DNA from 3 places in the Pseudomonas sp. H3_E04 genome. Region 1 is predicted to be linked to each of the others. Evidence: riboswitches for the same ligand, from Rfam matches in the RefSeq annotation. Region 1 holds a riboswitch; each other region holds the start of a gene.
The links. Region 1 has a riboswitch for cobalamin ahead of cobW (cobalamin biosynthesis protein CobW). Riboswitches for the same ligand answer to the same signal wherever they lie in the genome.
Positions count from the first base shown of each region.

Region 1 (10,335 bases):
CACAAAAGCGATGTGCGTCGATGCCGCGCGCATTTGCTCCAGCGCATTGAGGATCGAATAACTGTCGAGCAGATTGATCGTCTTGCGTGCCAGATGCTCAAGACTCGGCTCGTTGCCGGCCAGATATTCCTTGAGCAGTTCCTTCTTGTGTACGAAGCCCAGCGGCTCATCCACCGCACCATTGCGAATCAACGGCAAGCGCGAGTAAGACGAATGCATCAACTTCGTGCGAATGGTTTCGACTTCGTCGCCGAGGTCGATCAGATCGACATCGGCGCGCACCGTCATCAGGTTACGAATCGGCCGCTCCGCCAGTTGCAGCACGCCGCTGATCATCACCCGCTCACGACGATCGAACAGCTCGGCAATCGGCGCTTCACCGTTGTCGAGCAAATCGGATATCTCCTCGCCGACCTCCTCCACCGCCAGCTTGCGCCCGCCGAGCAAGCGCATCACCGCATGCGCGGTGCGCTCGCGCATGGGTCGCAAGCCCTGCATCGAACGTTTGCGCCGTGCCCGGGCGATCTGGTTGAACACCTCGATGAGGATGGAGAAACCGATGGCCGCGTACAGATAACCTTTCGGGATGTGGAAGCCCAGGCCTTCTGCAGTCAGGGCAAAGCCGATCATCATCAGGAAGCCCAGACACAGCATGATCACGGTCGGGTGCGCGTTGACGAAACGGGTCAGAGGTTTGCTGGCGACGATCATCAGGCCGATGGAAATGATCACGGCGATCATCATCACCGCCAGCTCATCGACCATACCCACGGCGGTGATCACCGCGTCGAGAGAGAACACCGCATCGAGCACCACGATTTGCGCCACGATCGGCCAGAACAGCGCGTAGGCGGCATTGGTCGAGCGCTCACCGACATGGCCTTCGAGGCGTTCATGCAGCTCCATCGTCGCCTTGAACAACAGGAACACACCACCAAACAACATGATCAGATCACGCCCGGAGAAACTCTTGTCGAACACCTCGAACAACGGCTGCGTGAGCGTGACCAGCCAGGAGATGCTCGCCAACAGGCCCAGGCGCATGAGCAAGGCGAGCGACAGGCCGATGATGCGCGCGCGATCACGCTGATGCGGCGGCAGCTTGTCGGCAAGAATTGCGATGAACACCAGGTTGTCGATACCCAGCACCAATTCCAGCACGATCAGAGTCAACAGGCCTAACCAGGCCGTGGGATCCGCTAACCATTCCATAAAACGTCTCGATCTCTCTTCAGTGAATTCAGGCTGCCGGACACGGCGAAGTGCAACGCGAAGGCTCAAGAGCCGCGTTATCAACCATAGTCGGGAGTCGGAAGACGGGATGCTGCGAATGAATCAAGACCGCGCGAAGGCGTGCTGGAGAATGTTGACTGGGAGGCTCCGAGAGGGTGTCCATGTAAATCCTGAATGAAAAATGGCCTTGGAGCGTACAAGGTCGACGGGGCTGTTCCCCAGCGGCAAATCATTTCAAAATTTGTATGAATGAACTCAACCGGAGATTTTCAGCGCTGCTGAAGAAGCCTTCGCGAGCAGGCTCGCTCCCCCAGGGTTTGAGCGGCGCGGCGGATTTCAACGTAAACCCGGCTCATCGATATGCTGATACTGCGCCTGCAGCGCGGTCGCCAGATCTTTCGCTCGGCCCAGTCGAATCGGCCCGCGCTCGATGTCGATGAGCAATCCGGGGCACGCCAGCACGGGCAACCCCGACACGTCTTTCAGGCGACCATCGGTCACGATCAGGCAACGCTGCAATTCGGCGGGAAAGCGCTTGCGCCGCACTGTCAGCCACTGCTGCGCCTGCGCCAGCGCCGCGAGCAACGGCGTACCGCCACCGGCACCGAGACCATCGAGCCAGACACTCAGGCCGCTTGAGGCCTTTAATCCTTGCACCTGCCACTTCGGTGCAGTACCACTGGCCGTCAGCAGAGCCAGCCGCGCCCGCTGGCGGTAAGCGTCGTCGAACAGTTGCGCGAGCAGACCCTTGGCATCGCTCAAGGCCTGATGGCGGCGGGTCGATGCCGACGCGTCGACGATCACCAGCCAGATCTCATGGGGTGAACGGGTGCGCTGTTGAAACAATAGATCAGCGCGGCTGCGAGGGCGACCATTGAGCAGCGTGCCCGGCCAGTTTACCGAACCGCTGCTGGCGCTCTGCCGTTGGCCCTGGCGGCCATTGTCGAGTTGTCCGGCCCGGGAACTGGCATTCGCCCCCGCCTCGGATCGGGGGCGAATGCCTAGGGCTTTTTTGCCAGCGGCGGCCAGCCCGGAACTTCGCGGCGGGCACCGGTGGCTTGCGCCGTCGCCGGCAACTCGCCCCATTGGCCCTGCCCTTCGCTGGGTTTGCTCTCTGTACCTGACGGCGCTGACGCAGACGATTCTGCCTGGGTCGAGGGTTGCTCGCGACGGCGATGGCGCAAGGCAAATTCGGCCACTGCGTCGATATCCTCTTGCGCAATCGCATCCGCCCCACGCCACGCCGCATGGGCGCGAGCTGCGCGCAACCACACCAGATCGGCGCGCAAGCCATCGACGCCAGCGGCGAAGCAACGCTCGGTAATCAGCGCCAAAGCCGCATCATCCAGCGGGATGGCTGCCAAGCGCTCGCGGGCGTTTTCACAACGCGAACGCAACATCTGCTGCTGGCTTTCCCATTGCGCGCAGAACCCTTGTGGATCACTGTCGAAATCCAGCCGCCGGCGAATGATCTGTCCGCGCTCGGCAGGCGCGGTATGCCCGCTGAGGGCGACATTCAAACCGAAACGGTCAAGCAGCTGCGGCCGCAATTCGCCCTCTTCCGGGTTCATGGTGCCGATCAGGACAAACCTCGCCGAATGCCGGTGGGAAATGCCGTCACGCTCGATCAGGTTGGTGCCGCTGGCGGCGACATCGAGCAGCAGGTCCACCAAGTGATCGGACAGCAGATTGACTTCATCGACATAGAGCACGCCGCCATCAGCCTTGGCCAATACTCCGGGGGAGAATTGCGCGCGACCGTTGCTCAGGGCAGCGTCGAGATCGAGGGTGCCGACCAAGCGCTCTTCAGTAGCGCCCAACGGCAAAGTCACGAACTGGCCACTGGCGAGCAGATCCGCCAGGCCCCGGGCCAACGTCGACTTGGCCATCCCGCGCGGCCCTTCGATCAGCACGCCACCGATTTTCGGGTCGATGGCAGTCAGGCACAGGGCGAGCTTCAAGTCATCAGCGCCGACCACGGCGGAGAGCGGGAAATGCGGGGTGTCGATCATGGGTTTCTCTTTCGTGGTCGTGGATGGTCATCACGTTGTGGTGTGTCAGTTGTTGCCCTCACCCTAGCCCTCTCGCAGAGGGAGAGGACTGGGGTGAGGGTAGCTTTTTAGCGGCTACATATCTTCCTCGATATCCAACAGCAGATTCTCCAGCGCCTCTTTATAAGCCCCCGGCTCCTGCCACATCCCGCGCTGCTGCGCTTCGAGCATGCGTTCGGTCATGTCACGCAACGCATGGGGATTATGCTCACGGACAAAATCCCGGGTCGCTGGATCCAGCAAATAGGCATCTGCCAGCAACGCGTACTGATGATCATCGATCAACTGTGTAGTCGCATCGAAAGCGAACAGATTATCTACCGTCGCGGCCAGTTCGAACGCGCCTTTGTAGCCGTGACGCTTGACCCCGTCGATCCACTTCGGGTTGGCCGCGCGCGAGCGCACCACGCGGTTCAGCTCTTCTTTCAGGGTACGAATCTTCGGCAGATCCGGCTGGCTGTGATCGCCGTGATAGCTGGCCGCCGCCTCGCCTCGCAGGCTCTCCACCGCCGCCAGCATGCCGCCCTGGAACTGGTAATAATCATTGGAATCGAGCAGGTCATGCTCGCGATTGTCCTGGTTTTGCAGCACTGCCTGCACCTGGCTCAGGCGCTGACTGAATTGCTCGCGGGCGGCCGTACCTTCGTCAGCGCCGCCATAGGCGTAGGCGCCCCAGTTCAGGTAGACATCCGCGAGGTCTTCGCGGGTTTGCCACAGGCGCCCGTCGATAGCGCTTTGCACCCCGGCGCCGTACGCCCCCGGTTTGGCGCCGAAGATGCGCCACCCGGCCTGACGCCGCGCGGTGTCCTCATCGGCGCCCGATTGCAGCAGCGCTTCACGTTCAGCGCGCACTTTGGCGGCCAGCGGGTTCAAGTCGTCCGGCTCGTCCAGCGCGGCCACCGCTTGCACGGCGGCGTCGAACAGGCGGATCAGATTGGCAAAGGCATCACGAAAAAACCCCGAAACCCGCAGTGTCACGTCAACACGCGGGCGATCGAGCAGACTCAGCGGCAGAATTTCGAAATCATCCACGCGCTGACTGCCCGTGGCCCAGACCGGACGCACGCCCATCAGCGCCATGGCCTGGGCGATGTCATCGCCACCGGTGCGCATGGTTGCGGTGCCCCACACCGACAAGCCCAACTGGCGCAAGTGATCGCCATGATCCTGCAAGTGTCGTTCGAGAATCAGCGTTGCCGACTGGAATCCGATGCGCCACGCGGTAGTTGTCGGCAGGTTGCGTACATCGACCGAGTAGAAGTTGCGCCCGGTGGGCAGCACGTCAAGGCGGCCACGGCTGGGCGCGCCGCTGGGGCCGGCGGGGACGAAACGACCGTTCAAGGCGTCGAGCAGACCGCGCATTTCGGCCGGCCCGCAGGCGTCGAGACGTGGAGCGACGACTTCGCGCAGATGATCGAGTATCGAATCAACCTCAGCCCACCCCAATCCCTGTAGGAGTGAGCCTGCTCGCGATAGCGGTGTGTCATTCAACATTGAATTGCCTGACACACCGCTTTCGCGAGCAGGCTCGCTCCCACAGGGTACATTCAGTGATTGGGAGATCAGGTCTGCGGCAAACAATTCGAGGCGCTCGCGGGTGTCGCCGGCGGTGCGCCAGACTTCTTCGCTGACGGCCTGCAACTCGGTCGGCCGCGGGCCATTCCAAGGATCTGCCAACGCACAATCCAGGGGGTCGAAGCCCAACTCAAACGCCTTGGCCAACGCTCGCAACAAGCTCGACTGCGCGCCCTTGCCGTCACCGCGCGGGATGCGCAGCAACGCCAGCAACGTGTCGATGCGCAAGCGCCCGCCCGGCGATTCGCCGAAGATGTGCAACCCATCGCGAATCTGCGATTCCTTCAGATCGCAGAGATAAGTGTCCAGACGCGGCAACCAGATCGCCGCATCGGCGTCGCTGTCCAGCGCGGCATCCAGTTGCAATTCGCGGTCGATCTGCGTGTCACGCACCAGTTGCAGAATGTCGCGCTGCAACTCACGGGCGCGGCGTGGATCGAGCAGTTGCGCCTCGTAATACTCGTCGGCGAGCAACTCCAGATTGCGCAGTGGCCCATAGGTTTCGGCGCGGGTCAGTGGCGGCATCAGGTGGTCGATGATCACCGCTTGCGTGCGCCGTTTGGCCTGGGCGCCCTCGCCCGGGTCGTTGACGATGAACGGATAGATATTCGGCAGCGGCCCGAGCAGCGCGTCCGGCCAGCAATTCTCCGAAAGGCCAACGCCTTTGCCCGGCAGCCATTCGAGATTGCCGTGCTTGCCGACGTGGATCACGCCGTGGGCGCCGTAGGTGTTGCGCAACCAGAAATAGAACGCCAGATAGCCGTGCGGCGGGACCAGATCCGGGTCGTGATACACCGCGCTCGGATCGACCTGATAACCCCGGGCCGGCTGAATGCCGACAAAGGTCAGACCGAAACGCAGACCGGCGATCATCAGACGGCCGTCGCGGCACATCGGATCGTTGTGTGGCGATCCCCACCGTTCGACCACCGCCGCGCGATTGGTCTCCGGCAGCGCGTTGAACATTGCCAGATAATCGTCCATCGCCAGGCTCTGCTGACAGGGGCGCAGATCGAGGCTGTCGAGGTCGTTGCTGACGCCGCCGAGCAGTTGCTGGATCAGCTCGGTGCCGCTATCGGGCAACTCAGCGGTGATCGGATAACCCTCGTCGCGCAGAGCACGCAGGATGTTCAGCGCCGCCGCCGGCGTATCGAGACCAACACCGTTGCCGATACGGCCGTCGCGAGTCGGGTAGTTGGCGAGGATCAGCGCGATGCGTTTTTCGCCATTGGGCACACGCGCCAGAGCGATCCAGCGCCGCGCCAGTTCGGCGACGAAATCCATGCGTTCGGGCTGGGCGCGATAGCAGACCACATCGGACTGACTGCGCTCGCTGCGCCAGGCCAGATCCTTGAAGCTGATCGGTCGGCTGATGATGCGCCCGTCAAGTTCCGGCAAGGCAATGTGCATCGCCAGATCGCGCGGCCCCAGGCCCTGTTCGCTGTCGCGCCAGCCGGGCTCATTGTCTTGGGCGCAGATGGCTTGAATCACCGGAATGTTGCGGCGGAACGGGCGCAAATGCGGCGCTTCGGGGCTGGACTGAGCGAAACCGGTAGTGTTGAGGATCACCCCCGCTTCGACCTCGTCGAGCCAATCCTCGACCGCCGACAGGCAACCGGCTTCTTTCAGACTCGCCACCGCGATCGGCAGCGGATTGAGTCCGGCCGCCTGCAAACGCTGACAGAACACATCGATGAAAGCGGTGTTCGCCGCTTGCAAATGCGAGCGATAAAACAACAGCGCCGCCACCGGTTGAGCGGGTCGCCATTCGGTTTGCCAATCGCTCAGGGCTGCGCTGGTTTTCTGTGGGTGATAAATCGCCGTGCGCGGCAGGGTGTGCGGTTCGCTCCACGGGTAATCGCGGGCGAACCATTGGTTGCCCAGGCAACGGAAGAAATCCAGCGCGTTGCCCATGCCGCCTTGACGCAGAAATTGCCAGAGTCGATCGCGCACTTCGGCGCTGACTGTGCTCAAGTCGCTGAGCTCGGGGTCCGGGCGGTCATCGCCGGGCACCAGGATCAGCTGTACGCCGCGCTCCGACAACTCGACCAGCCGCTCGACGCCGTAGCGCCAATAGGCAATGCCGCCATGCAGCGAGATCAGAATGACCTTGGCGTGGCGCAGCACTTCGTCGACATACAGGTCGACCGAGGCATGATTCTGCACCTGCATCGGGTTGGCCAGACGCAGGCTCGGATAATCATCGGGCAGTTGCTGCGCAGCCTCGGCGAGCAGCGCCAGGCTGGAATCGCCGCTGCACAGGATCACCAGCTCGGCGGGGGTTTGTCCGAGGTCGGCAATGTTGTCGTCCGAGACGAATCCGCCAGGCTGGGTCCTGAGCAGGTGCATGGCTTAAACGCTGAGCGCAGCGCGCAATTGCGCTTCGAGTTGTGCCGCATCAAGCTCCTGACCGATCAGCACCAGGCGCGTGACGCGCGCTTCCTCGGCACCCCACTGGCGGTCGAAATGCCTGTCGAAACGTGTACCGACGCCCTGGATCAGCAGGCGCATTGGTTTGCTCGGGATAGCGGCGAAACCTTTGACGCGCAGGATGCCGTGCTGCACCACCAGTTGCGTCAGAGCATCGAGCAGCAGGCTTTCATCGGCTTGCGGCAGTTCGATGGAGATCGAGTCGAAGGCGTCATGATCGTGATCGTCGTCATCACCGTCGTGATGGTGATCGTGGTGACTGTGGCGGCTGTCGATGTGCTCCTCGGAGCCGGCACCGAGACCGATCAGCACGTCCAGCGGCAGGCGGCCGTTGCTGGCCTCGATGATTTTCACCGCTGGCGGCAGCTCTTCGGCGACTTCAGCGCGTACCCGAGCGAGATCTTCCGGGCTGGTCTGGTCGGCTTTGTTGAGGATGACCAGGTCAGCACTGGCCAGTTGATCGGCGAACAATTCGTGCAGCGGCGACTCGTGGTCGAGGTTCGGATCGAGTTTGCGCTGGGCATCGACCTGATCCGGAAACGCGGCGAACGTACCAGCAGCAACAGCCGGGCTGTCGACCACGGTGATGACAGCGTCGACGGTGCAGGCGCTACGGATTTCTGGCCACTGGAAGGCTTGCACCAACGGCTTGGGCAGGGCCAGACCGGAGGTTTCGATAAGGATGTGATCAAGATCACCGCGACGGGCGACCAGTTCGCGCATTACCGGGAAGAATTCTTCCTGCACCGTGCAGCACAGGCAGCCGTTGGCCAGCTCATAAACGCGGCCACTGGCCTCTTCTTCGGTGCAGCCGATGGTGCATTGCTTGAGGATTTCACCGTCGATGCCGAGCTCGCCGAACTCGTTGACGATCACCGCGATACGCCGGCCCTGAGCGTTGTCGAGCATGTGCCGCAGCAGCGTGGTTTTGCCCGAACCGAGGAAACCGGTGACGATGGTGACGGGGAGTTTGGCCAGTGTTTTCATCGGTATGCCCTTTGGCAAGCGGCGGGCATACGGGACGAGAACCGGCAGCGCGCGTGCACGCCGGAAGCATTCGCCACCGGATCACCCCGCCCGGTTGTAGTGAGAATCTGTGACGAGGCAGGTCTCCTGGCTGACGGCGTTCAGGCGCGGGGCCTGGCATTCGCTGCGCCTTCCCGCTGCTCATCGGTTGAGCTGGCAGTGGCGTGGCAACGAACATCACCGTTCACAGTTGCGGGGGCAGCCGCGGCTTCGACCGCGTTCCCTTCTTAGCTTCGGCAAGTGCCGAAGAACCTCGAAAGCGCAAGGCTACGCATGCCCGGGGGGCGGGTCAACATCTGCAACGATCTCGTTATATGGAGATGAACTTTCATATATATACGACGAACCCCTGTCAGTTATTTGTAAGTTATTTCCTACATACATGAATACGCACACTAATAACTCAATCACGCTAAAGCCTGAACCAGAGCCATTAATCCAACGAATTACATTTCTTTACAAAAACCAAATTGATAAATCGAAACAAGATATGAACTATAAATATTCATACGGATTATGAATCACACATAAAAGGATTTTCGGCATGCCTGATTTTCGTCAGCGTTCAATCCTGTTTTTTCATACCCACTCTGTCAGCGAGCCAGCACCATGAGTGCTGGCAACGCATTACGGCAATCAGACGCAGCCGTATTAAAACAACTTTCCGAATTACTGGTTAATTGCCACTACGCGCACAGTTACGATTATCCATCGGCCGAACTTGCATCGCTTGGCCAAACAGAGTTCCGCAATTTCAATGCAACCTGGGAGCGTTTGTGCCCGGATACGTATTTGAGCGTGCAGCACGGTAGCCGCGAGAGGCGCATCTGCAAATTCGAATATCGCCACCGCGAAGGCAAGTGGGCGCCGCTGCCCGATTGCCACTTCTTTCAGACCGAAGCGCACAACCCGCTACTGGGCGGCGTCCAGCGCACCTACCAGCGCAGCGAAGCGACGTTCATCGAGTCCGCAGTGTTGCGCTCGTTGCTGGCCGCCGATCTGGCGCTCATGGAGTTGACGGTCGGGCGGCGCGACTGGCTGGTGACCTGCCACCAGTTCCGCATTCTCTGCGATCCAGGCACTGACGGGCACGCCACGCCGGAGGGCCGGCATCGGGATGGGCATGACTTTGTTTTTCAACACCTGATTGATCGCCAGCATGTCATCGGCGGCGAAAGCCGGGTATTTCATGACGAACGCGGCTGTGTGTTCAGCGCAACGCTTACGGACTATCTGGAAACTATCGTCCTGAATGACCGAATACTTACGCACGAAGTTTCTTCCTTGCAAACATCAGGCATTCATTCCGATCGCGGCAGCCGCGACATGTTGATTATCGACTTCGACCTGGCGGACTACTAATGAATCATTCAAATCATGCACTTCCCATTGCCATGCCTGACACACATGATTTTATTCTGAAGCAGTTCCAGCAAGCCTGGTCCAGGCGAACTTGCACTTTGTCATTGACGGCCAATGAAAACATCTTGTCAGATACTGCGCGCACGCTCGGGCAAAACCGCCACTACGAGCGCTATCTGTTCAATGCCAAGACCATTGACGGGCAGCGCTACGCCGCCGAATTCAACGGTATGCAGGTCGAACATTTTCCTGAAGTCGAAACATTGAAGGCGTTGGCAACGCAAGCCGCGCAGGCAATGTTCAACGCGCCATTTGTCGAATACCGCGTGCTATCCGGCGTCCATTGCACCTTGAGCGTATTGGCTGCCCTGACTGAATCAGGGGCCACCATTGTGTCGCTGGCCCCCGAGAGTGGCGGGCATTTCGCCACTGGGCCACTGGTACGACGAATCGGCAGGCACTGCGTTTATTGCCGGCTGACAACAGACGGGCAAATCGATCTGGCGTATTTCGAGCAGGTCGTTCGGTCACTCGCTGCGCCTCCTTCGGCAGTGCTGCTCGATCATGGCCTGACCATCCGCGCCATCGCTATCAAGCCGTTGCGCGCGTTACTCGACCGCTGCGGCCTCGAGCACACCCTGATTCTTTATGACGCCTC
Region 1 is NZ_CP162797.1:1,162,538-1,172,872, reverse strand. It holds gene AB4N53_RS05365 (TerC family protein) at 1-1,212, opposite strand, end outside; gene AB4N53_RS05360 (vWA domain-containing protein) at 1,570-2,319, opposite strand; gene AB4N53_RS05355 (ATP-binding protein) at 2,235-3,245, opposite strand; gene cobN (cobaltochelatase subunit CobN) at 3,360-7,208, opposite strand; gene cobW (cobalamin biosynthesis protein CobW) at 7,212-8,276, opposite strand; cobalamin riboswitch at 8,376-8,586, opposite strand; gene AB4N53_RS05340 (2OG-Fe dioxygenase family protein) at 8,925-9,677, shown strand; gene AB4N53_RS05335 (PLP-dependent aminotransferase family protein) at 9,677-10,335, shown strand, end outside.

Region 2 (10,335 bases), 710 kb from region 1:
TTCGGTCTGAGCAAGGAAACTCTCGGCTGGGCCTCTGCGGTGATGCTCTGGGCCTACGCGATTGGTCAGGCGATCAACGGCAACCTCGCCGACAAATTCGGTGGTCGACGCATCATGACTCTGGGGGCTGTGCTGTCCTGCGCGGCAAACTGGGTGACCAGTTTCGCCAGTGGTTTCACCAGCCTGATTCTGCCGTGGGGCGTCAACGGCTACTTTCAGGCCTTGGGCTGGGCGCCGGGCGGTCGGCTGATTGCCAATTGGTGGGCGGCGGGCGAGCGCGGCAAGGTGTATGGCTTCTACACTTTCGCCGCCGGCTGCGCTTCGGTTCTGTCTTACGTCACCTCTATCGTCGTGCTCGAAGTACTGCAACTGGAATGGCGCTGGATCTTCCGTTTGCCGGTGCTGCTGATGCTCGCCGGCGGGATTATTTTCTATCTGGTTGCACGCGAACGCCCACAGGATCTGGGCTTCGAACCGGTGGGTGATACCGGTGTGGCCAACGCTGACGACAAACATCAGGAAGCGGCACAGGGTGAAGTCGAATCCTCGGCACAACGCTACAAAGCCGTACTGAAGAACCCTCGCCTGCTCATCGCCGCGCTGTCACTGGGCTTTCAGAACGCGGCGCGCTACGGCTTGATCGTCTGGGTGCCGGTGCACTTTCTAGGCGCTGACTGGAAAAGTGGTGACGGCATGATCGATCCGAAATGGATCACCGTCGCCCTCCCCGTCGGCATGGCGGTTGGCGCGTTGAGCAACGGTTGGGTGTCAGACAAGTTGTTCGGCTCCAAGCGGTATCTGGCGATCATGCTTTATATGTTGCTCGGCGCCGCGACCAGCCTGTGGATGTGGAGCCTGCCCCCACACAGCGTCATCGGCCTGATCGCCCTGTTCCTTTGCGGCTTTTTCGTATACGGCCCGGCGTCGAGTTTCTGGGCGCTGTGCCCGGATCTGGTCGGTGCCAAACGCGCCGGTACGGCGACCGGAATCATGAACTTTTCCTCCTATCTGTTCGCCGGATTGGCCGAGCCATTGATCGGTCGTTTGCTTGACACCACAGCAAACACGTCTCTCATCTTCATAGTGGTCACCAGTGCCTGCCTGTGCAGCGCGGCAGTGGCATTGTTCATTCGACGCTGACGGGGCTTGCATGTACCAGTATCACAAGTGGTTGCGTTCGTTTCATGCGGTAGCCAAGACCGGCAGCTTCACCCTTGCTGCCGAGTACCTCTGCGTCGGTCAGCCGACCGTCAGCGAACAGGTCAACGCACTGGAGAACACCTTCTCGGTCGAACTGTTTCATCGCCGTGGCCGCTACATCGAAATGAGCGCCGCCGGGCACAAGCTCTATGCGATCACTCAGGGGCTGTTCGGTCAGGAGGATGAAGCCGTGCAACTGTTGCAGAGCTTCAAGCAGCGCAAGACCGGCATGCTGCGCCTCGGCGCGGTGTCACCGCCGATTGCCATGAATCTGACCTATGAGCTGATGCAGCGCCACCCGGATATCGAACTGGAAACCTCGTTTTCCTCGGAAAAGGACACCCTGGCGCGGTTGTTCAACTTCGATATCGACGTGGCGATTCTGGCCTTGTCGGAATTCGATGAGCGCTTCCACACGCGGCTGTATCACCGTTATCCGATCATCGCCGTGGTCCGCGATGACCATCCGTGGGCCGGTAAGGCGCAGGTTCACGTCAGTGAAATCAGCGGCGAAAAATGGGTGATGCGCGAATCCAGTGCGCGTACCCGGCAACTGGTGGAAGAAAGCTGCAAACGGCTCGATATCGAGCTCAATTGCGTCATGCAACTCAACAGCCGCGAAGCCATCGTCCACGCGATCGTCAAAGGCATCGGTATCGGTTTTGTCTCGGCCGTGGAATACGCCGAGACCCCGGGCACCAGGCCGATCACCTTTGTCGATCACCCGTTCTTCATCGAATACCACCTGTGCTGCCTCGGCATCCGCAGGAACCGGCCAGTGATTGCCGAACTGTTTGATGCGAATCCACCGCTGACCTGATCAGCCCTGCCCCTTGAACCGCCTACCTCATTGTCGAGGGACGGCCCACGCTTACCTGAAAACGGAGATTGACCATGCAGTACCAACAACCGACTCATCTGCAAGCCGCGATCCTCGACTGGGCCGGCACCGTTGTCGATTTCGGCTCGTTTGCGCCGACGCAGATTTTCGTCGAAGCCTTTGCCGAGTTCGGCGTCGCCGTGTCGCTGGAGGAAGCGCGCGGGCCAATGGGCATGGGCAAGTGGGATCACATCCGCACCCTGTGCAACCTGCCGCAGATTGCCGAACGTTACCGCGCGGCGTTTGACCGCTTGCCGAGTGACGACGATGTGACGGCGATCTACGAACGATTCATGCCGTTGCAGATCGAAAAAATCGCCCTGCATTCGGCGTTGATTCCGGGTGCACTCGAGGCGATGGCGGCGTTGCGCGACAAGGGTTTGAAAATCGGTTCGTGCTCGGGCTATCCGGCGGTGGTGATGGCCAAGGTCGTCGGACTGGCAGAGGAAAATGGCTACGTCGCCGACCATGTCGTCGCCACCGATGAAGTGCCCAATGGCCGTCCATATCCGGCGCAGGCGTTGGCCAACGTGATTGCCCTGGGCATCAATGACGTGGCCGCCTGCGTCAAGGTCGACGACACCTGGCCGGGAATTCTCGAAGGGCGCGCCGCCGGCATGTGGACGGTGGCGTTGACCTGTTCCGGCAACGCGCTGGGCCTGACCTATGAGCAATACAAGGCGTTGGCGTCGGATCGACTGGCGGTAGAACGCGCGCGGATCGGCAAGATGTTCGCCCCTTCGCGCCCGCATTACCTGATCGATACCATCGCTGAACTGCCTCAGGTGATCGACGACATCAATGCGCGTCTGGCCCGGGGTGAAACTCCGCAAGCCAGCTGAGTCGGCCCTGACCGTGATCGTTCCCGCGCTCAGCGTGGGAACGATCCCATCACTCCCTTGAACTGCCGGAAGCAAGGTTGGCGTGACAGCAGACGCCTGCTGCTAATGCTCGTCGCGATAGATTGGTCTCCCCTTCAGCGGCTCGATCGACTACCATGCCGCCGCCGGTTTCCACACGGAATTAATAGGGAATCCGAAATGCTTGCACAGCATCAATCGGAACTGCCCCCGCAACTGTAGGTGCCGAGCCTGCTCCTTGACTGCCACTGGGTGAATCCCGGGAAGGCCGGAGCGTGGCGATGACGCATCAGTCAGGAGACCTGCCGGCACAGTGACTGACTAACCGGCGGGGTGTCCGGGAAGGACATCGTGCCGTGCGCGTTTTTCAATGCCGGCCTTGCGCAGTTTCCACGACCGCGCCCGAGGTGTGTTTCCAACCGTACCCGCCCGCTCACGTACGGTTCCCCTGGAGACTGCCCCATGCTGCTGCCCCGCGTTGCCACCCTGCTCACCGCTCTGAGTCTTTGCGCCCTGGCGCAAGCGGCGCCGACTACGTATCCGCTGACCGTCGAAAACTGCGGCAGCAGCCTGACCTTTCAGCACGCTCCTGCGCGCACGGTGACCATCGGCCAGGCCGGTACGGAAATGCTTTATGCCTTGGGCCTGGGCGACAAAGTCGTCGGCACTTCGCTGTGGTTCAACGATGTGCTGGGCACATACAAAACGCAGAACGACAGGGTCGAGCGTCTCGCCGACAACGAGCCAAGTTTCGAAGCGGTGATCGGCAAACGCCCGGAACTGGTCGCCGTCGAGCTGGAATGGATGGTCGGCCCGCAAGGCGCGGTCGGCACCCGTGAGCAGTTCCATGAACTGAAGATTCCCACCTATCTGCTGCCCTCTGATTGCGAAGCCAAGGACAACCTCGTCGGCTCGGACGGCACGCGGCTGGCGCCGTTCCGCATCGACAGCATCTATAAAGCCGTGAGCCAACTGGCGGCGATTTTCGACGTGCAGGCGCGCGGCGAGCAGCTCAATGAGCAGCTCAAAGCCAGCCTCGCACAGTCGATCGCCACGGCGACAAAACAGCAGCGCAAAGACGTCAGTGCACTGGTGTGGTTCTCCAGCGCCGAGATGGACATCGAGCCGTTCGTGGCCGGACACAAAGGCGTTCCCGATTTCATGCTCAGCACCCTCGGCGTGCGCAACGTCGTCGAGTCGGATGAAGAATGGCCGACCGTCGGCTGGGAAACCATCGCCAAGGCCAACCCGACGTTTCTGGTCATCGCGCGCATGGATCGTCGGCGTTTCCCGGCTGACGATTATCAGAAGAAACTCGCCTTTCTGCGCAGTGATCCAGTGACGCGCAACATGGACGCGGTCAAGCACAACCGCATCATCATTCTTGACGCCATGGCCATGCAGGCCAGCCTGCGCACCTTCGACGGCCTCGCACAACTGGCCACGGCCATCAACGGCTACGACCTGTCGCAATGAGCAGACGCCTGATCCGTTTGCTGCTGGTTCTGTTGACGCTATCGGTCGCGCTGATCGGCGGCGTGGCCATTGGTGAGACTTCAATCGAGCCGAGCGTGGTGTTGCAGGTGCTGGCCAACAAGCTGTGGGGTGCCGGTTATGTGCTCGACCCGATCGACGAAGGCATTGTCTGGAACTATCGCCTGACTCGCGCTTTGGTCGCGGCGGCCTGCGGCGCCGGTCTGGCGACATGCGGGGTGATTTTGCAGTCGCTGCTGCGCAATCCGTTGGCCGATCCGTATCTGCTGGGAATTTCCGCTGGCGCCTCGACCGGCGCGGTGATGGTCGCGCTGCTTGGCGTCGGCGCAGGGGCGATTTCATTGTCGGTGGGTGCCTTTGCCGGTGCGGTGACGGCGTTCGCGCTGGTGATCCTGTTGGCGCGGGTCAGCGGCACGGCCAGCGGTACCGGACAGATCATTCTTGCCGGGATCGCCGGCTCGCAGCTTTTCAACGCCCTCACCGCGTTTCTGATCACCCGCTCGGCCAGTTCGGAACAGGCGCGCGGGATCATGTTCTGGCTGCTCGGCAATCTCGGCGGCGTGCGCTGGCCGTCGGTGTGGCTGGCGGTCCCAGTGGCCTTGCTCGGGCTGGTCGTTTGCCTGTGGCACCGGCGGGCGCTGGATGCGTTTACCTTCGGCGTGGATTCGGCGGCATCCCTCGGCATTCCAGTGCGACGTGTGCAAATTCTGTTGATCGGCTGCGCCGCGCTGGTGACGGCGGTGATGGTGTCGATCGTCGGCTCGATCGGCTTTGTTGGCCTGGTGATTCCCCACGCCGCGCGGTTGTTGCTCGGCACGGGGCATGCGCGTCTGCTGCCCGCCAGTGCACTGGGCGGCGCGGTGTTTCTGATTGCCGCCGATGTGCTGTCGCGGACCCTGATCAAGGGTCAGGTGATTCCGGTCGGCGTGATCACCGCGCTGGTCGGCGCGCCGGTGTTCGCCCTGATTCTGGTGGGCCGGAGATCGGCACGATGAACGCGGTATTGAGTTGTGCGAGTGTGGGCTTCAAGGTGCGTGGCGCCGAGTTGCTTAACGGTGTCAGTCTCGACGTTCAGCGCGGCGAGACGCTGGGCATTGTCGGCCCGAACGGTTCGGGGAAATCCACTTTGCTGAAACTGCTCGCCGGCCTGCGTGAGCCGAACGAAGGCCAGGTGCAGCTCGACGGTCAGGCGCTGGGCACAATGTCGCGGCGCAGCATCGCGCAGACGCTTGCGGTGGTTGAGCAACAGGCCGATACCGACGATGGCATCCGCGTATTCGACGCCGTGGCGCTGGGGCGTACGCCGTGGTTATCGGCGCTGCAACCGTGGTCCCCCGCCGACGACGCCATCGTCGAGCAAGCGCTGGTCGACGTTGACGCCGTGCACCTGCGTAAACGCCTCTGGCGCAGTCTTTCCGGTGGCGAACGTCAACGCGTGCACATCGCCCGCGCACTGGCGCAGCGCCCGCAGATCCTGCTGCTCGACGAACCGGCCAACCACCTCGACATTCAGCACCAGTTGAGCATTCTGCAAGTGGTCCGCGCACTGCCGGTGACTACGCTGATCGCCCTGCACGATCTCAACCAGGCGCTCAAGTGCGATCGCCTGGCGGTGCTGGAGCGCGGGCGTCTGGTGGCATTGGGCGAGCCGCTGCACGTGCTGACGCCGGAGCGGTTACAGACGACCTTCGGGGTCAGGGCGCACTATCTGACGGACCCGTTCGATGGTGCGCCGATATTGCGTTTTCTTACCTGACTCATTTGTGTCTGACCTGCCGCTTTCGCGAGCAAGCCCGCTCCCACAATGGATTTGTGGGTTAGCGGGGATGGCGGGTGTAACGCGAAATCCTGTGGGAGTGGGCTTGCTCACGAAGGCGGCAGGTCAGGCAATTTAACTGTGGCTGACAGGCCGCTTTCGCGAGCAGGCTCGCTCCCACAGGGGTTATGTTTTCCAGGGCGGTGAAGGATCAGGCCCATTCTTTGCGCAGTTGCCGCGCTGCGCTGACCATATGCACCAACGCCGCTTCGGTCTCTGGCCAGCCTCGGGTTTTCAATCCGCAATCCGGATTGACCCACAGACGCTCCACCGGAATACGTTGCGCGGCCTTGCGCAGCAAGCCGACCATTTCCGTAACATCGGGAATGCGTGGTGAGTGAATATCGTAGACGCCCGGGCCGATGTCGTTCGGGTAGGCAAACGCTTCGAAAGCCTCGAGCAGTTCCATGTCCGACCGTGAGGTTTCGATGGTGATGACATCGGCGTCCATCGCCGCGATCGACTCGATCACATCGTTGAATTCGCTGTAGCACATGTGCGTATGGATCTGGGTTTCATCGCGCACGCCGCAGGCGCACAGGCGGAACGCTTCGCTTGCCCAGTCCAGATACGGTTGCCACTGCGCCCGGCGCAACGGCAAGCCTTCACGAAACGCCGCTTCGTCGATCTGCACAATTTTGATTCCTGCCGCTTCCAGATCATTCACCTCGTCACGAATGGCCAGCGCCAGTTGTCGTGCCTGAATCTCACGGCTGACGTCTTCGCGCGGGAACGACCACATCAGCATGGTCACCGGGCCGGTCAGCATGCCTTTAATGACCTTGTTGGTCAGACCTTGGGCGTAGCGAATCCACTCGACCGTCATGGCTTGCGGGCGGCTGAGGTCGCCGAAGATTACCGCCGGTTTGACGCAGCGCGAACCGTAGCTCTGTACCCAGCCAAAGCGGGTAAATGCGTAGCCGTCGAGTTGCTCGGCGAAGTATTCGACCATGTCGTTGCGCTCGGCTTCACCGTGCACCAGCACATCCAGGCCGAGGCGTTCTTGAATTTCTACAGCGTGGCGAATTTCCGTATGCATCGCATCGGTGTAATCGGCCGCGCTGAGCTTGCCTTGCTTGTGGGCCTGACGCGCCAGTCGGATCGCCGCCGTCTGCGGAAACGAACCAATGGTGGTGGTCGGAAACAGCGGCAGATCGAGTTTGTCGCGCTGTTTGGCAATGCGCTGGGCAAACGGCGATTGGCGTTGCGCATCCCTGGCAGTGATCGCCGCAACCCGCGCTTGCACCTCAGGTTTGTGGATGCGCGGCGAGGCGGCGCGGCTGGTTTGTACCGAGCGGCTTTGCGCCAGGGCGCGCAGCACCTGCGGCGCTTCCGGCTCGCTGATCGCTAGAGCGAGCACGGCGACCTCTTCACACTTCTGCACGGCAAATGCCAGCCAACTTTTCAGTTCGGCATCGAGCTGGTCTTCGCGGCTCAGATCAACCGGGCTGTGCAGCAACGAGCAGGACGGCGCCACCCACAAACGATCACCCAGACGCTCATGGGCATGGCGCAGCGTCGCCAGCGCGTTTTGCAGATCGCAGCGCCAGACGTTACGCCCGTTGACCACACCCAGCGACAGCACTTTATAGGCCGGCAGACGATCCAGAATGGTCGGGTACTGATCCGGCGCGCGCACCAGATCGATGTGCAGGCCATCGACCGGCAGGTTCGCCGCCAGACCGAGGTTTTCTTCCAGACCACCAAAGTACGTAGCAAGCAGTTTTTTCAGCGGATCGCGCTGGATCTGGTTGTAGGCGCGCTCGAAGGCATTCTTCCAGTCCTGCGGCAGATCGAGCACCAGAATCGGCTCATCGATCTGCACCCACTCCACGCCCAATGCCGCCAGCCGCGCGAAGATCTGCCCGTACAGCGGCAGCAGGCGATCGAGCAACTCGAGCTTGTCGAAATCGGCGCCCTTGGTTTTGCCCAGCCACAGATAGGTCAACGGGCCGAGGATCACCGGTTTGACGTTGTGCCCCAGCGCGCGGGCCTCTTCGGTTTCTTCAAACAGCTGCTCCCAACCCAGCTGAAATTGTTGATCGACGCTGAATTCCGGTACGAGGTAGTGATAATTGGTGTCGAACCATTTGGTCATCTCTTGAGCGTGACCACCGCCGCAACAGCCGTTGCTGACACCACGGGCCATGCTGAACAGCGTCTGCAGCGTGGCTTTGCCGTCGTGCGGGCGGAAGCGCTCGGGGATCACGCCGAACATCAGCGAATGAGTCAACACCTGGTCGTACCAAGCGAAATCGCCGACCGGCAGCAAGTCGATGCCGGCGTTTTTCTGCAAGTCCCAATGGGCCTTGCGCAGCTCACGTCCGACGTCACGCAGGCCCGCCTCGTTCAGTTCTCCTTTCCAGAACGCCTCTTGCGCTTTCTTCAGTTCGCGGTCGCGGCCGATGCGCGGAAATCCAAGGGAATGGGCCAGTGCCATGACAAACAACTCCAGATGCTTATTCGATGGCGGCTATTGTCTGGAACCTAGCTTAATGAAACAAACTCAATCTTTTTCTAATGAACACAAATTATGCTCATGTAGAGATAAGCCTTTAGGAGCTGCCGAAGGCTGCGATCTTCGGCTGAAGGGACGCAGAGCGTCCCCCGCTGCACTCCCATGCCGAGCGTGGGAACGATCGGAACCCGGGGACACAAATCAAGCTTTTGTCGCGGCGAAGACGCCCTTTGAATACTCGATGACGCCTTGCTGTAAACACGTTCGAACTGTTCCGGCAGCTGGCCGATTTCGTTCTATCGTTAGATCCAAATGGCTGGATTTCTCAAAGATTAAAGGTTGCGAGGGAAGATGCCTGCGCCTAAGTTGCACGCGAGTCTTTTCCCCGCGATCGGAACGCGATCAACACCATAATGAGGTGAAGAAATGTCGAAGGAATCACGCCCTGCCGTGCTTGGGCTGATAGGCAATACTCCGCTGGTGCAGGTCACCCGCTTTGATACCGGACCCTGCACGCTGTTTCTCAAACTCGAATCGCAGAACCCCGGCGGCTCGATCAAGGACCGTATCGGCCTGGCGATGATTGACGCCGCAGAACGTGACGGCCGCCTGCAACCGGGCGGCACGATCGTCGAGGCCACTGCCGGCAACACCGGTCTGGGTCTGGCGCTGGTCGGCCGGGCCAAAGGCTATCGCGTGGTGCTGGTGGTGCCGGACAAGATGTCCACCGAGAAAGTCCTGCACTTGAAGGCCATGGGCGCCGAAGTGCACATCACCCGCTCCGACGTCGGCAAGGGCCATCCCGAGTATTACCAGGACGTCGCGGCGCGTTTGGCCAGGGACATTCCCGGGGCGTTTTTCGCCGACCAGTTCAATAATCCCGCCAATCCGCTGGCCCACGAATGCAGCACTGCGCCGGAGATCTGGGCGCAGACCGAACATGATCTGGACGCCATCGTCGTTGGCGTCGGTTCGGCTGGCACGCTGACCGGGCTCAGTCGCTTCTTCAAACGTGTGCAGCCAAATCTGGAAATGGTCCTCGCCGATCCGGTCGGCTCGGTAATGGCGCAATACAGCCGCGACGGCACCTTGCCGACGCCCGGTTCGTGGGCGGTCGAGGGCATTGGCGAAGACTTCATTCCATCGATTACCGACCTGTCCAGCGTGCGTCACGCCTACTCGATCAGCGACGAAGAAAGCTTCGATCACGCCCGCCAGTTGCTCAAGGCCGAAGGCATTCTCGGTGGTTCATCGACCGGCACCCTGTTCGCTGCCGCGCTGCGTTATTGCCGCGAACAGACCGAGCCGAAACGCGTGGTCAGTTTTGTCTGCGACACTGGCACGCGTTACCTGTCGAAGGTTTACAACGATCAGTGGATGACCGATCAGGGCTTGTTGCAACGCAAGGGCTATGGCGATCTGCGTGACTTGATCGCACGGCGTTTCGAGGACGGCCGGGTGATCAGCGTCGGCCCGGGCGACACTCTGCTCACTGCATTCCAGCGCATGCGTCTGGCAGATGTTTCGCAATTGCCGGTGCTGGTCGAAGGCAAGCAACTGGTGGGCGTGATCGACGAGTCCGACATCCTCCTCGGCGTGCACGAAGACGCCGCGCGCTTCAGCCAGT
Region 2 is NZ_CP162797.1:1,867,751-1,878,085, forward strand. It holds gene AB4N53_RS08325 (MFS transporter) at 1-1,140, shown strand, start outside; gene AB4N53_RS08330 (LysR substrate-binding domain-containing protein) at 1,151-2,020, shown strand; gene phnX (phosphonoacetaldehyde hydrolase) at 2,095-2,922, shown strand; cobalamin riboswitch at 3,071-3,264, shown strand; gene AB4N53_RS08340 (ABC transporter substrate-binding protein) at 3,403-4,416, shown strand; gene AB4N53_RS08345 (FecCD family ABC transporter permease) at 4,413-5,429, shown strand; gene AB4N53_RS08350 (ABC transporter ATP-binding protein) at 5,426-6,190, shown strand; gene metE (5-methyltetrahydropteroyltriglutamate--homocysteine S-methyltransferase) at 6,402-8,690, opposite strand; gene AB4N53_RS08360 (pyridoxal-phosphate dependent enzyme) at 9,135-10,335, shown strand, end outside.
Region 2: it holds a riboswitch for cobalamin, as region 1 does, so the genes downstream of both, AB4N53_RS08340 (ABC transporter substrate-binding protein) here and cobW (cobalamin biosynthesis protein CobW) in region 1, are expected to answer to the same signal.

Region 3 (10,335 bases), 880 kb from region 1:
CCAGATCCGCCAGCCGCTCGATATCACGCTCGCGCAAGCCGTGGTAATCGACCTCTTGCACATCACTCAAGCCCGCCCAGCGCAACAACGCCGCGCTCGCCTCGGGGGATTCGAACAAGCCGTGCAGATAGGTGCCGAACACTTGGCCATCGGCACTTTGCGCACCATCGCAACGACCGTCGTCCAGATGCACCGCCGGGTTTTCCAGCGCCGGCCCGGTGGTTACGCCAGCATGGATTTCATAACCGCTGACCGCGGCGTCTTCCAGCGCCAGTCGACCGCGCACATTGCGCAGTTGCTTCTCGGCTTCGAGCTGCGTTTCGAACGCCAGCAGCCCCAGACCGGCGCTGGAGCCGGCAGCGCCCTCGAGCCCGAGCGGGTCGTGCACCTGTTCACCGAGCATCTGCAGGCCGCCGCAAATCCCCAGCACCTTGCCGCCGTAGCGCAGATGCCGATTGATTGCTGCGTCCCAACCATTGGCGCGTAGATAAGCCAGATCACTGCGCACGCTTTTCGAGCCCGGCAGGATGATCAGATCGGCGGCGGGAATTGCCTGCCCAGGGCCGACAAATTGCAGATCGACCTGCGGATGCAGACGCAGCGGGTCGAAGTCGGTGTGATTGCTGATGCGCGGCAGCACCGGCACCACCACTTTCAACACTTGCTCGGCCTTGTCGGTCTGGCGTTGGTCGATGCCGTCCTCGGCCTCAAGGTGCAGGTCCATCACGTAGGGCAACACGCCCACCACCGGTTTGCCGGTGCGCTGCTCCAGCCAGTCGAGGCCCGGTTGCAGCAAGGCGATATCGCCGCGAAAGCGGTTGATGATGAAGCCTTTGACTCGCGCCTGTTCGCTCGGTGAGAGCAATTCCAGCGTGCCGACCAAATGCGCAAATACGCCGCCGCGATTGATGTCGGCGATCAGCACAACCGGGCAATCCACTGCCTCGGCAAAGCCCATATTGGCGATGTCGCCGGCACGCAGGTTGATCTCCGCTGGCGAACCGGCGCCTTCGACCATCACCAGCGGATACTCCGCGCTGAGCCGCGCATGGGAAGCGAGCACCGCTTGCATCGCGATGGCCTTGTAATCGTGATAAGCGACGGCGTTCATCGTCGTCACCGCGCGGCCATGAATGATCACTTGCGCGCCGGTGTCGCTGTTGGGCTTGAGCAATACCGGATTCATGTCGGTGTGCGGCTCGAGACCGGCCGCTTGCGCCTGCACTGCCTGCGCGCGGCCGATCTCGCCGCCGTCAGCGGTCACTGCGCTGTTGAGCGCCATGTTCTGCGGTTTGAACGGCACCACCGCCACGCCCTCGCGGGTGGCCCAGCGGCACAGGGCCGTCACCAGTGTGCTTTTGCCGGCATCGGAGGTGGTGCCTTGCACCATCAGAGTGGTCATGGGTGGTCCTTGGCGAACGCTTGCAAAGCCTGTTCGAGACGCAGCGCTTGCGCGGCATCCGCTGGCAGGCCGAAACGCACGCTGCTGTTGTGGCTGAACAGGCGCAGGAGGATGCCGCGCCGGGCGAGGAATTCGTGCAGCGCCTCGGCGTGCTCGGTGATCAGCCACTGAAACAGTGCGCAGCCGCCCTGCGGTGCAAAACCGCAACGGGTCAGCAGCGCCACCAGCCGTTCGCTCGCTTCATCGCTGCGGATCCGCTGACGGGTATGCCCCTCGGTGTCTTGCAGGCACGCCGTACCGAGCACCCGCGTCGGCCCGCTCACTGCCCACGGCCCGACCTGTTCGGCGAGCAGTTTGAGCAACTTGCGTTCGGCCAGAACGAAACCGAGGCGCACCCCGGCCAGGCCGAAAAACTTGCCGAACGAACGCAACACCACCAGCCCGACCTGATGCGCATAGGGCGCCAGGCTCAGTTGCGGCGTGTTGTCCATGAACGCTTCGTCGACCACCAGCCAGCCGCCGCGTTGCGCCAGCCGCGCATGCCAGTCGAGCAGGCGCGCCGGGGTCAGGCTCAGACCGGTCGGATTATTCGGATTGACCACCACCAGTACATCGAGGCTGTCGAGAAAGAATTCGACTTCCTGCTCGAGCACTTCACGGACGATGTAACCGCTGCGCCGCCAGGCTTCGGCATGCTCGGCATAGCACGGCGACAACACGCCAACCTTGCCGGCCCGGCGCAAACGCGGCAGCAACTGGATGGCCATTTGCGAACCGGCCACCGGCAACACCTGCGCGGCGCCGTAGTAATCGCAGGCCGCCTGTTCCAGTCCGTCATCGGTTTCCGGCAAGCGCGCCCAGGCGCGCAGCGGAATCTCCGGGATCGGGAACGGCCACGGCGCGAGGCCGCTGGACAGGTCGAGCCAGTCGGCCTCGGCGATCCCGTAATCGAGTGCAGCCTTGCGCAGTCGGCCACCGTGCTCAAGCATAAAATTCCGCCCCCAGGCAAAGCATCAGCAGCCACAACCATACGCCGCGCTGGACCAATTGCCAGCCACGCTCGATGGAATCGGCATCGGCCGGCGCACCTTCGCCCAGTTGCGGGCGCTCATGCAGTTCGCCGTGATAGATCGCCGGGCCACCCAACTCGACGCCCAGCGCACCGGCACCGGCCGCCATCACCGGGCCGGCGTTGGGGCTGTCCCATTTCGGCGCCTGGGTGCGCCAGCACTTCAGTGCGAGTCGGGTTTTGCCGAGCAGTGCGTAGGTCAATGCCACAAGACGCGCAGGAATGTAGTTCAACACGTCGTCGATTTTCGCCGCCGCCCAGCCGAAACGTTCGAAGCGTTCGTTGCGATAACCCCACATCGCATCCAGGGTATTGCTCAGGCGATACAGGACCACGCCCGGTGCGCCGGCGACGACAAACCAGAACAGCGCAGCGAATACCGCATCGCTGCCGTTCTCCAGCACCGACTCAGTCGCGGCGCGGGCCACCGCAGTGCTGTCGAGTTCATCGGTCTGGCGGCTGACCAGATAGCCGACGCGCTTGCGCGCCTCGTCCAGATCATCGGCGCGCAACGCAGCCGCGACCGGCGCAATATGTTCGCCGAGGCTGCGCATGCCGAGGGCGCAATACAGCGCGAGGATCTCGACGATCCAGCCCACATAGGGTGCCCAGGAAAGTGCCGTGGCGAGCAGGGTCAGCGGCAGCACTGCGAGCACCCATGCGGTCACACCATGGCTGCGCCAACCACGACCGCCGGCGTTGAAGCGTTGCTCGATGCGCCCGGCAAAATTGCCGAACGCCACCAGCGGATGCCAGCGTTTCGGTTCACCGAGCAGCGCATCCAGCGCTACCGCAGCGACACTCAGCAACGCCACACTCATTGACTCACTCCCCAATAATTTTCGTACAGCAACTCGTTCAGCGGTCGCGCCTGCGCCCAGCCTTCAAGCACCAGCATCGGCGCCGGATAGAACTCCTTGACCGGGCCGAGACACAACACCGCCAGCGGCTTGGCACCGGCCGGCAATTTGAGCAAATCCGCCAGGGCCTGCGGCTCGAACAGCGAGACCCAGCCCATGCCCAGACCTTCAGCGCGGGAGGCCAGCCACAGATTCTGGATCGCGCAGGACAGTGAAGCCATGTCCATTTCCGGCAACGTGCGCCGACCGAAAATGTGTTTCTCGCGATCGTCCATCAGCGCCGCCACCAACACTTCGGCGCAATCGTTGATGCCTTCGACTTTGAGCTGCATGAACTCATCGCTGCGCTCGCCAAGGGCTTCGGCGGTGCGGATACGTTCGTCTTCGACGAGATCGCGGATCTGCCCGCGCAAAGCACGATCGCTGATACGAATGAAGCGCCACGGCTGCATCAGGCCGACGCTTGGCGCTTGATGAGCGGCTTCGAGCAGACGACGCAGCAACTGCGGCTCGACGCTTCCGCCAGTGAAATGGCGCATGTCGCGACGTTCGGCGATGGCTTTGTAGACCGCTGCGCGTTCGGCTTCGGAGAAAGTGTTGTCGGTCATGGCCCTTTCGCGAGCAGGCTCGCTCCCACAGGGTTCAGGTGATCCATTGTGGGAGCGAGCCTGCTCGCGAAGGCGGCCTCACGGTCTGGCGCAAACAATGCAGCAATTGCGGTCGGATTGGACGGAAAATAAAAGTGCACATAGGAAGCCGTCATCCGCCCCTCGCGATAAACCGCCTCAGCGCCGCGCCCGCCATTGGGACTCAGCCCACGGGCAATCGGCGTCAGCTCGGTGGTGGTCAGCGAATGATGGTAGGTATGCCCGCGCAACTCCCCTTCCGGCAGCTCAACCGCTTGCAACGCCAGCGCCGCCAGACGCTTCTGCATCACTGCATCGCCCTTGAGCAAACCGACCAGCTCAGCACGAGTACCTTCGACATCGGTCAACGAATCAAGCAGATAAAGCATCCCGCCACATTCAGCGAGCAACGGCTTGCCCGCCGCGTGGTGCGCGCGGATTGCTGCAAGCATCGAGATGTTCTGCGCCAGCGCGACGTGATGCAGCTCTGGATAGCCGCCCGGCAAATACAGGCTGTCCGCCTCGGGCAATTGCGTGTCGCGGATCGGCGAGAAGAACTGCAGCTCGGCGCCCATCGCCCGCAGCAGATCGAGACTGGCGCCATAGGTGAAGGCAAACGCTTCATCGCGGGCGACGGCGATGCGCACACCTTTTAATAGAGGTTCGGCGGCGATGACGTCAGGCGCGGCGAATTCAACGGCCGGTGGCAGTGCAACTTGGCAACTGCTGGCGAGCGCATCGGCGGCCGCGTCGAGACGCAGGTCCAGATCATTCAATTCGCTGGCCTGAACCAGGCCCAGGTGGCGGCTCGGCAATTCGATGCCGGTCTCGCGGGACAGTGCGCCGTACCAGCGCAGACCTTCGGTGAGGCTGCCTTCGAGCAATTGCGCGTGGCGCAAGGTGCCAACGCGGTTGGCCAGCACGCCAGCGAACGGCAAGTCCGGCTGATACTTCGCCAGGCCCAGCGCCAAAGCACCAAAGGTCTGCGCCATGGCGGTACCGTCGATCACCCCAAGCACCGGTACGCCGAAGTGGCGCGCCAGATCAGCGCTGGATGGCGTGCCGTCGAACAGGCCCATCACGCCCTCGATCAGAATCAGGTCGGCCTCGGCGGCGGCTTCCCACAACAGCCGGCGACTTTCCTGCTCGCCGACCATCCACATGTCCAGTTGATACACCGGTGCACCGCTGGCGCGCTCGAGGATCATCGGGTCGAGAAAATCCGGCCCGCACTTGAATACGCGGACCTTGCGCCCCTGATTGCGATGCAATCGGGCGAGCGCTGCGGTGACGGTGGTCTTGCCCTGACCGGAGGCCGGCGCGGCGATCAGCACCGCCGGGCAGTGACGTGATTGCTTCAAAGTTCGACGCCTTTCTGCGCTTTGATTCCGGCCTGGAAGGCGTGTTTGAGCATGCCCATTTCGGTAACTGTGTCGCCCATCTCGATCATTTCCGGCTTGGCGCCGCGACCGGTAACGACCACGTGTTGCATCGGCGGACGCGCCTGCAAATCGCTGAGCACCTGATCGAGATCGAGGTAGCCGTGCTTGAGGGCGATATTCAATTCATCGAGCACCACCAGACCGATCGAAGGGTCGCGCAACAATTCGCGCGAGACTTCCCAAGCGGCAGTCGCTGCGGCGATGTCGCGCTGACGATCCTGGGTTTCCCAGGTGAAGCCTTCGCCCATGACGTGGAAACGCACCTGCTCGGGGAAGCGGCGGAAGAACAATTCTTCGCCAGTGCTGTTGCGGCCCTTGATGAACTGCACCACGCCGCACTGCATGCCGTGGCCCATGGCACGGGCGAGCATGCCGAACGCCGAGCTGCTTTTGCCTTTGCCATTGCCGGTCAACACCAGCACCAGGCCGCACTCGTCGGGCGAATTGGCGATGCGTTCGTCGATCACGGCTTTCTTGCGCTGCATGCGCGCCAGATGGCGTTCGTCACGCTCGGGGGAATCAGTCATGGGGGAGCTCTCCGTTGAGGCTGGATAACGGCGGGCAGGCACAAGAATAGACGGCAAAAAGCCTGGCATCGCCCACCGTGATGCCGCTGAGATGGATCAGGCCGGTCTCCGGGCTCATGAGCGGCGGTTCGCCTGACTGCGCGCCTTCCCGCTTCTTTCGAGGCAGTGGCTCAAGGCGCAGTTTTCACTCATTTACCGTTGCGGGGGCAGCGCCGGGATCGTCGTGGCTTCGCTTGAAGTCCACCCTCACCGGCTTCCCTGTTTCACTCTGTCGACGCGGGGCCACAGAGCACCTGAAACAAGCGGCGAAGGTTAGAGGGTTGGGGGTGGAGCGTCAATTGAAGAGGCGCTTCGGGCGCGAATAACTGCCGCTGATCAATTGTGCAGCGGCAATCTTGTGCCAGACTGTGACAAGTGATATCAAAGAGCCATGCTTTTTTCAAAAAGCCCACTACAACAATAAGGATGACGACGATGCAAGGCATGATCATCAGCAACCCGCGCCTGGAATTTCTGCGCCCGGTGCTGGAACGCTGGTTTGACTGTATCGATCGCTACAACACAGTACGCGGCGACAACGACACGCCGTACTGGCACGACGAGAAAGCCAATCTCGGCCTGCTATCGGCAGCGGCGTGGATGGCGGAAATGGTCACGCTGACCGACACCGCCACGCGCAAACAGAACGAAGAAGGCGAGCGCAATGCCCGCGCGGACCTGCTGATTGCCGGCGCCGAAGACCGCGCGTTCATTCAGGCCACGCAACGCTGGCCACGGGTCAACAACCTCAACCTGACCCAGGCCCTGCTCGACATCACCGTGGATGCCAAACGCATCAGCTACGCCAGCGATCTGAAGCTCGGCTGCCTCTTCGTCGCTCCGCAAAAAGCCCAGCACAGCGCCAGCCCCGAAGAACTGCAGGACATGGTCGACGACCTGCAAAAGGAACACACCTGCGCAGTGGCCTGGTATTTCCCCTACGCCTATCGCAAATTGCACAGCGACGCGGGCAACTATCATCCGGGCATCGCCGTGCTGTTCAAGGAAGCCCGCGGTTGAGCAGTTGAACCATCGGGCCTGCGCCCTCCTCTATGTTTAGGAATGCATTCATAGGGAAGATCAGCAATGCGCAAGGCCCAACTCGCTCTTATCATCGCCGTCGCAGGCGGGCTCGCCGCCTGCGGTGAAACCTCCAGCCTGCAAGTCTCCGACGGCACCGGCCCGTCGCCGAAATTGCCCGAACCGAACAAGACGCTGATCCCGACAGTCAACATCGCCCCGGCGGTGGGCTGGCCGGACGGCACGAAACCGACCGCAGTGGCCGGTACCCAGGTCGCCGCGTTTGCCGAAAGCCTTGATCACCCGCGCTGGCTCTATGTGCTGCCAAACGGCGATGTGCTGGTGGCGGAAACCAACGCGCCGCCCAAGCCTGACGACAGCAAAGGCATTCGCGGCTGGGTGATGAAGAAAGTCATGGGCAAGGCCGGCGCCGGCGTGCCCAGCCCGAACCGCATCACCCTGCTGCGCGACGCCGACCACGATGGCGTCGCAGAAACCCGCACGGTGTTCCTGCAGAATCTCAACTCGCCGTTTGGCATGACGCTGGTTGGCAACGATTTGTACGTAGCCGACACCGACCGCCTGCTGCGTTTCAATTACGAGCCGGGCGCCACCGAGATCAAGACCCAACCGATCAAAGTTGTCGACTTGCCCGGCGGCACGTTGAATCACCACTGGACCAAGAACGTCATCGCCAGCAAGGACGGCAGCAAGTTGTACGTCACCGTCGGCTCGAACAGTAACGTCGGCGAAAACGGTCTGGATCAGGAAGAAGGCCGCGCCGCGATCTGGGAAGTCGATCGCGCAACCGGCAATCACCGGATCTTCGCCTCGGGTATCCGCAACCCCAACGGCCTCGCCTGGGAACCCACCAGCGGCGCATTGTGGACAGCGGTCAACGAGCGTGACGAAATCGGCAGCGATCTGGTGCCGGACTACATCACCTCGGTCAAGGACGGCGGCTTCTATGGCTGGCCATTCAGCTATTACGGTCAACACGTCGATGAGCGAGTCAAACCGCAGAATCCGGATCTGGTGGCCAAGGCCATCGCGCCGGATTACGCCGTCGGCCCGCACACGGCTTCGCTGGGTCTGACTTTCGCCGAGGGCAACAGCCTGCCGGCGCAATTCAAGGAAGGCGCGTTCATTGGCCAGCACGGCTCGTGGAATCGCAAACCGCACAGTGGCTACAAAGTGATCTTCGTGCCGTTCACTGGCGGCAAGCCGACCGGGCAACCGGTGGATGTGCTGACCGGCTTCCTCGACAAGGACGAAAACGCGCTGGGCCGCCCGGTGGGCGTGGTGATCGATCAGCAAGGTGGCTTGCTGGTGGCGGATGATGTCGGGAACAAAATTTGGCGCGTTTCGGCCAGCAAGTGAGCTAAGCGCGAAGCAAAAAATGTGGGAGCGAGCCTGCTCGCGAAAGCGGTTTATCAGTCAAATCATTGTCGACTGACACTCCGCCTTCGCGAGCAGGCTCGCTCCCACATTTAGTTATGCAACGCGCTAGGGGTTATGCGCCAGCTGCCCCGGCTGCAACACCCGCTTGGCGCTCAGATACGCCTTCTGCCAATAAGCCTTAGACAGACTGTCGAGCTTGACCGTGCCGCCCGTGGCCGGCGCATGCACGAAGCGCCCCTCGCCGACGTAAATCCCCGCATGACTGACCTGCGAGCCGCCGTTGGTGGCGAAGAAGATCAGGTCGCCCGTCTGCAAGCCTTCCTTGCCGACATTCGGCGCCTGCATGACGATCATTTCCCGGGTGGAGCGTGGCAGCGAAATTCCCGCCGCGTCGCGGTAGACGAAACCGATCAGACCACTGCAATCAAAGCCCGAATCTGGCGTATTGCCGCCCCAGCGATACGGCGTGCCGACCAGGCCGAGGGCGCGGAACAGCACGTCTTCAGCAACAGGAGAAAAAGCCTGGGAAGGCGCGAACACGATTGGCGCGCGAACCACGGGGGCTGGCGGCGGTGTGCGGCTGGCGCAGGCGCTGAGCAGCGCGGCGCAAAGGATCAAGGTGAGGCGGGCCGACATCGTCATAAGCAGAACATCCTGATCTGGCTGCGGCTTTCTCTGCCGAATGGACAGAAACAAAACCGCCTGCGTCATCACGCAGGCGGTTTGCCATCAATATAGATTCAGGATTCTAGCGGCTACGCGGCAAACTTCAAGTAAGACTTTAACTTCACCTTGTAAAGTTTACGTCTATTCCGTTGCCGCACCGTGCTGTCGCCGCGAACGCAGCGACATCGGGATTACTTGCGAGCGGTGACCACAGTCGGAGCCATGGCGAGTGCACGCTTGGCTTCGATGAAGGTCTTGCTCCAGTAGCTGTCACCCAGGCTGTCGATGCGAACACCGCCGCTGCGACGACTGCTGGAGTGAATGAACTGGTTGTCACCCAGATAGATCCCGGCGTGACTGACACGACCGCGACGACCATTGGTGGCGAAGAACAGCAGATCACCCGGCTCAAGGTTACTGCGCGAAACCAGCGGCGCATCGACGTTGATCATTTCGCGAGTGGAGCGCGGCAGATTCATGCCCGCCTCCTCGCGGAACAGGTAACCAATGAAACCGCTGCAATCGAAGCCGGCTTCAGAGGTACCGCCGAAACGGTAACGGGTACCGATCAGGGACATGCCGCGTTCGAGGATGCTGTCAGCCAGGACAGGCAGCTGATAAGGCTTGCTGCCATTGAACTGGTTGAGTTCTTTTTCGGTATCCAGCTCTTCCTGGTAAATAACGGAAGACTGGGCGGTAGCAGAATTCTTGACCTGTTGCGGCGGCTCTTGAACCGGAGAATGAGCAGCACAACCGAATAACAGGGTAACGAGTGCGAGAGGCACGAGGGGTGCGAAGCGCTTTAGCATGGGCACGACCGTGGCTGATAGTTGTAAAGAAGCCGAGACTATGCCCGCTATCGTCCTCATTTGCAAATTCAATCGAACTTTATGTGACTTCCCGGTTTCGCGTTTACATCTAAGCGCGTAACTCGCCTAGCCGGTGGATCGCTGCAGATACGCGGGTTTTCTGGCGCCTAAAAGCTGGCAAAAGCCCACTACTACCAGCCGAGTGTTTCCTTGAGAAAGGGAATGGTCAGCTTGCGTTGCGCCTGCAATGAAGCCTGATCAAGCTGCTCGAGGAGATCGAACAGCGCGCTCATGCTGCGCGTGCCACGCGTCAGAATGAAGTGCCCGACTTCATCCGTCAGATGCAACCCGCGACGTGACGCGCGCAATTGCAGCGCACGCAATTTGTCTTCATCGGAAAGTGGGCGCATCTGGAAGATCAGCGCCAGGGTCAGGCGTGACTTGAGGTCGGCGAGTTTCACAGGCAGTTCGCGT
Region 3 is NZ_CP162797.1:277,715-288,049, reverse strand. It holds gene AB4N53_RS01340 (cobyric acid synthase) at 1-1,402, opposite strand, end outside; gene cobD (threonine-phosphate decarboxylase CobD) at 1,399-2,391, opposite strand; gene cbiB (adenosylcobinamide-phosphate synthase CbiB) at 2,384-3,292, opposite strand; gene bluB (5,6-dimethylbenzimidazole synthase) at 3,289-3,939, opposite strand; gene AB4N53_RS01320 (cobyrinate a,c-diamide synthase) at 3,936-5,318, opposite strand; gene cobO (cob(I)yrinic acid a,c-diamide adenosyltransferase) at 5,315-5,926, opposite strand; cobalamin riboswitch at 6,009-6,238, opposite strand; gene AB4N53_RS01310 (hypothetical protein) at 6,401-6,985, shown strand; gene AB4N53_RS01305 (PQQ-dependent sugar dehydrogenase) at 7,052-8,365, shown strand; gene AB4N53_RS01300 (C40 family peptidase) at 8,492-9,028, opposite strand; gene AB4N53_RS01295 (C40 family peptidase) at 9,244-9,861, opposite strand; gene hda (DnaA regulatory inactivator Hda) at 10,053-10,335, opposite strand, start outside.
Region 3: it holds a riboswitch for cobalamin, as region 1 does, so the genes downstream of both, cobO (cob(I)yrinic acid a,c-diamide adenosyltransferase) here and cobW (cobalamin biosynthesis protein CobW) in region 1, are expected to answer to the same signal.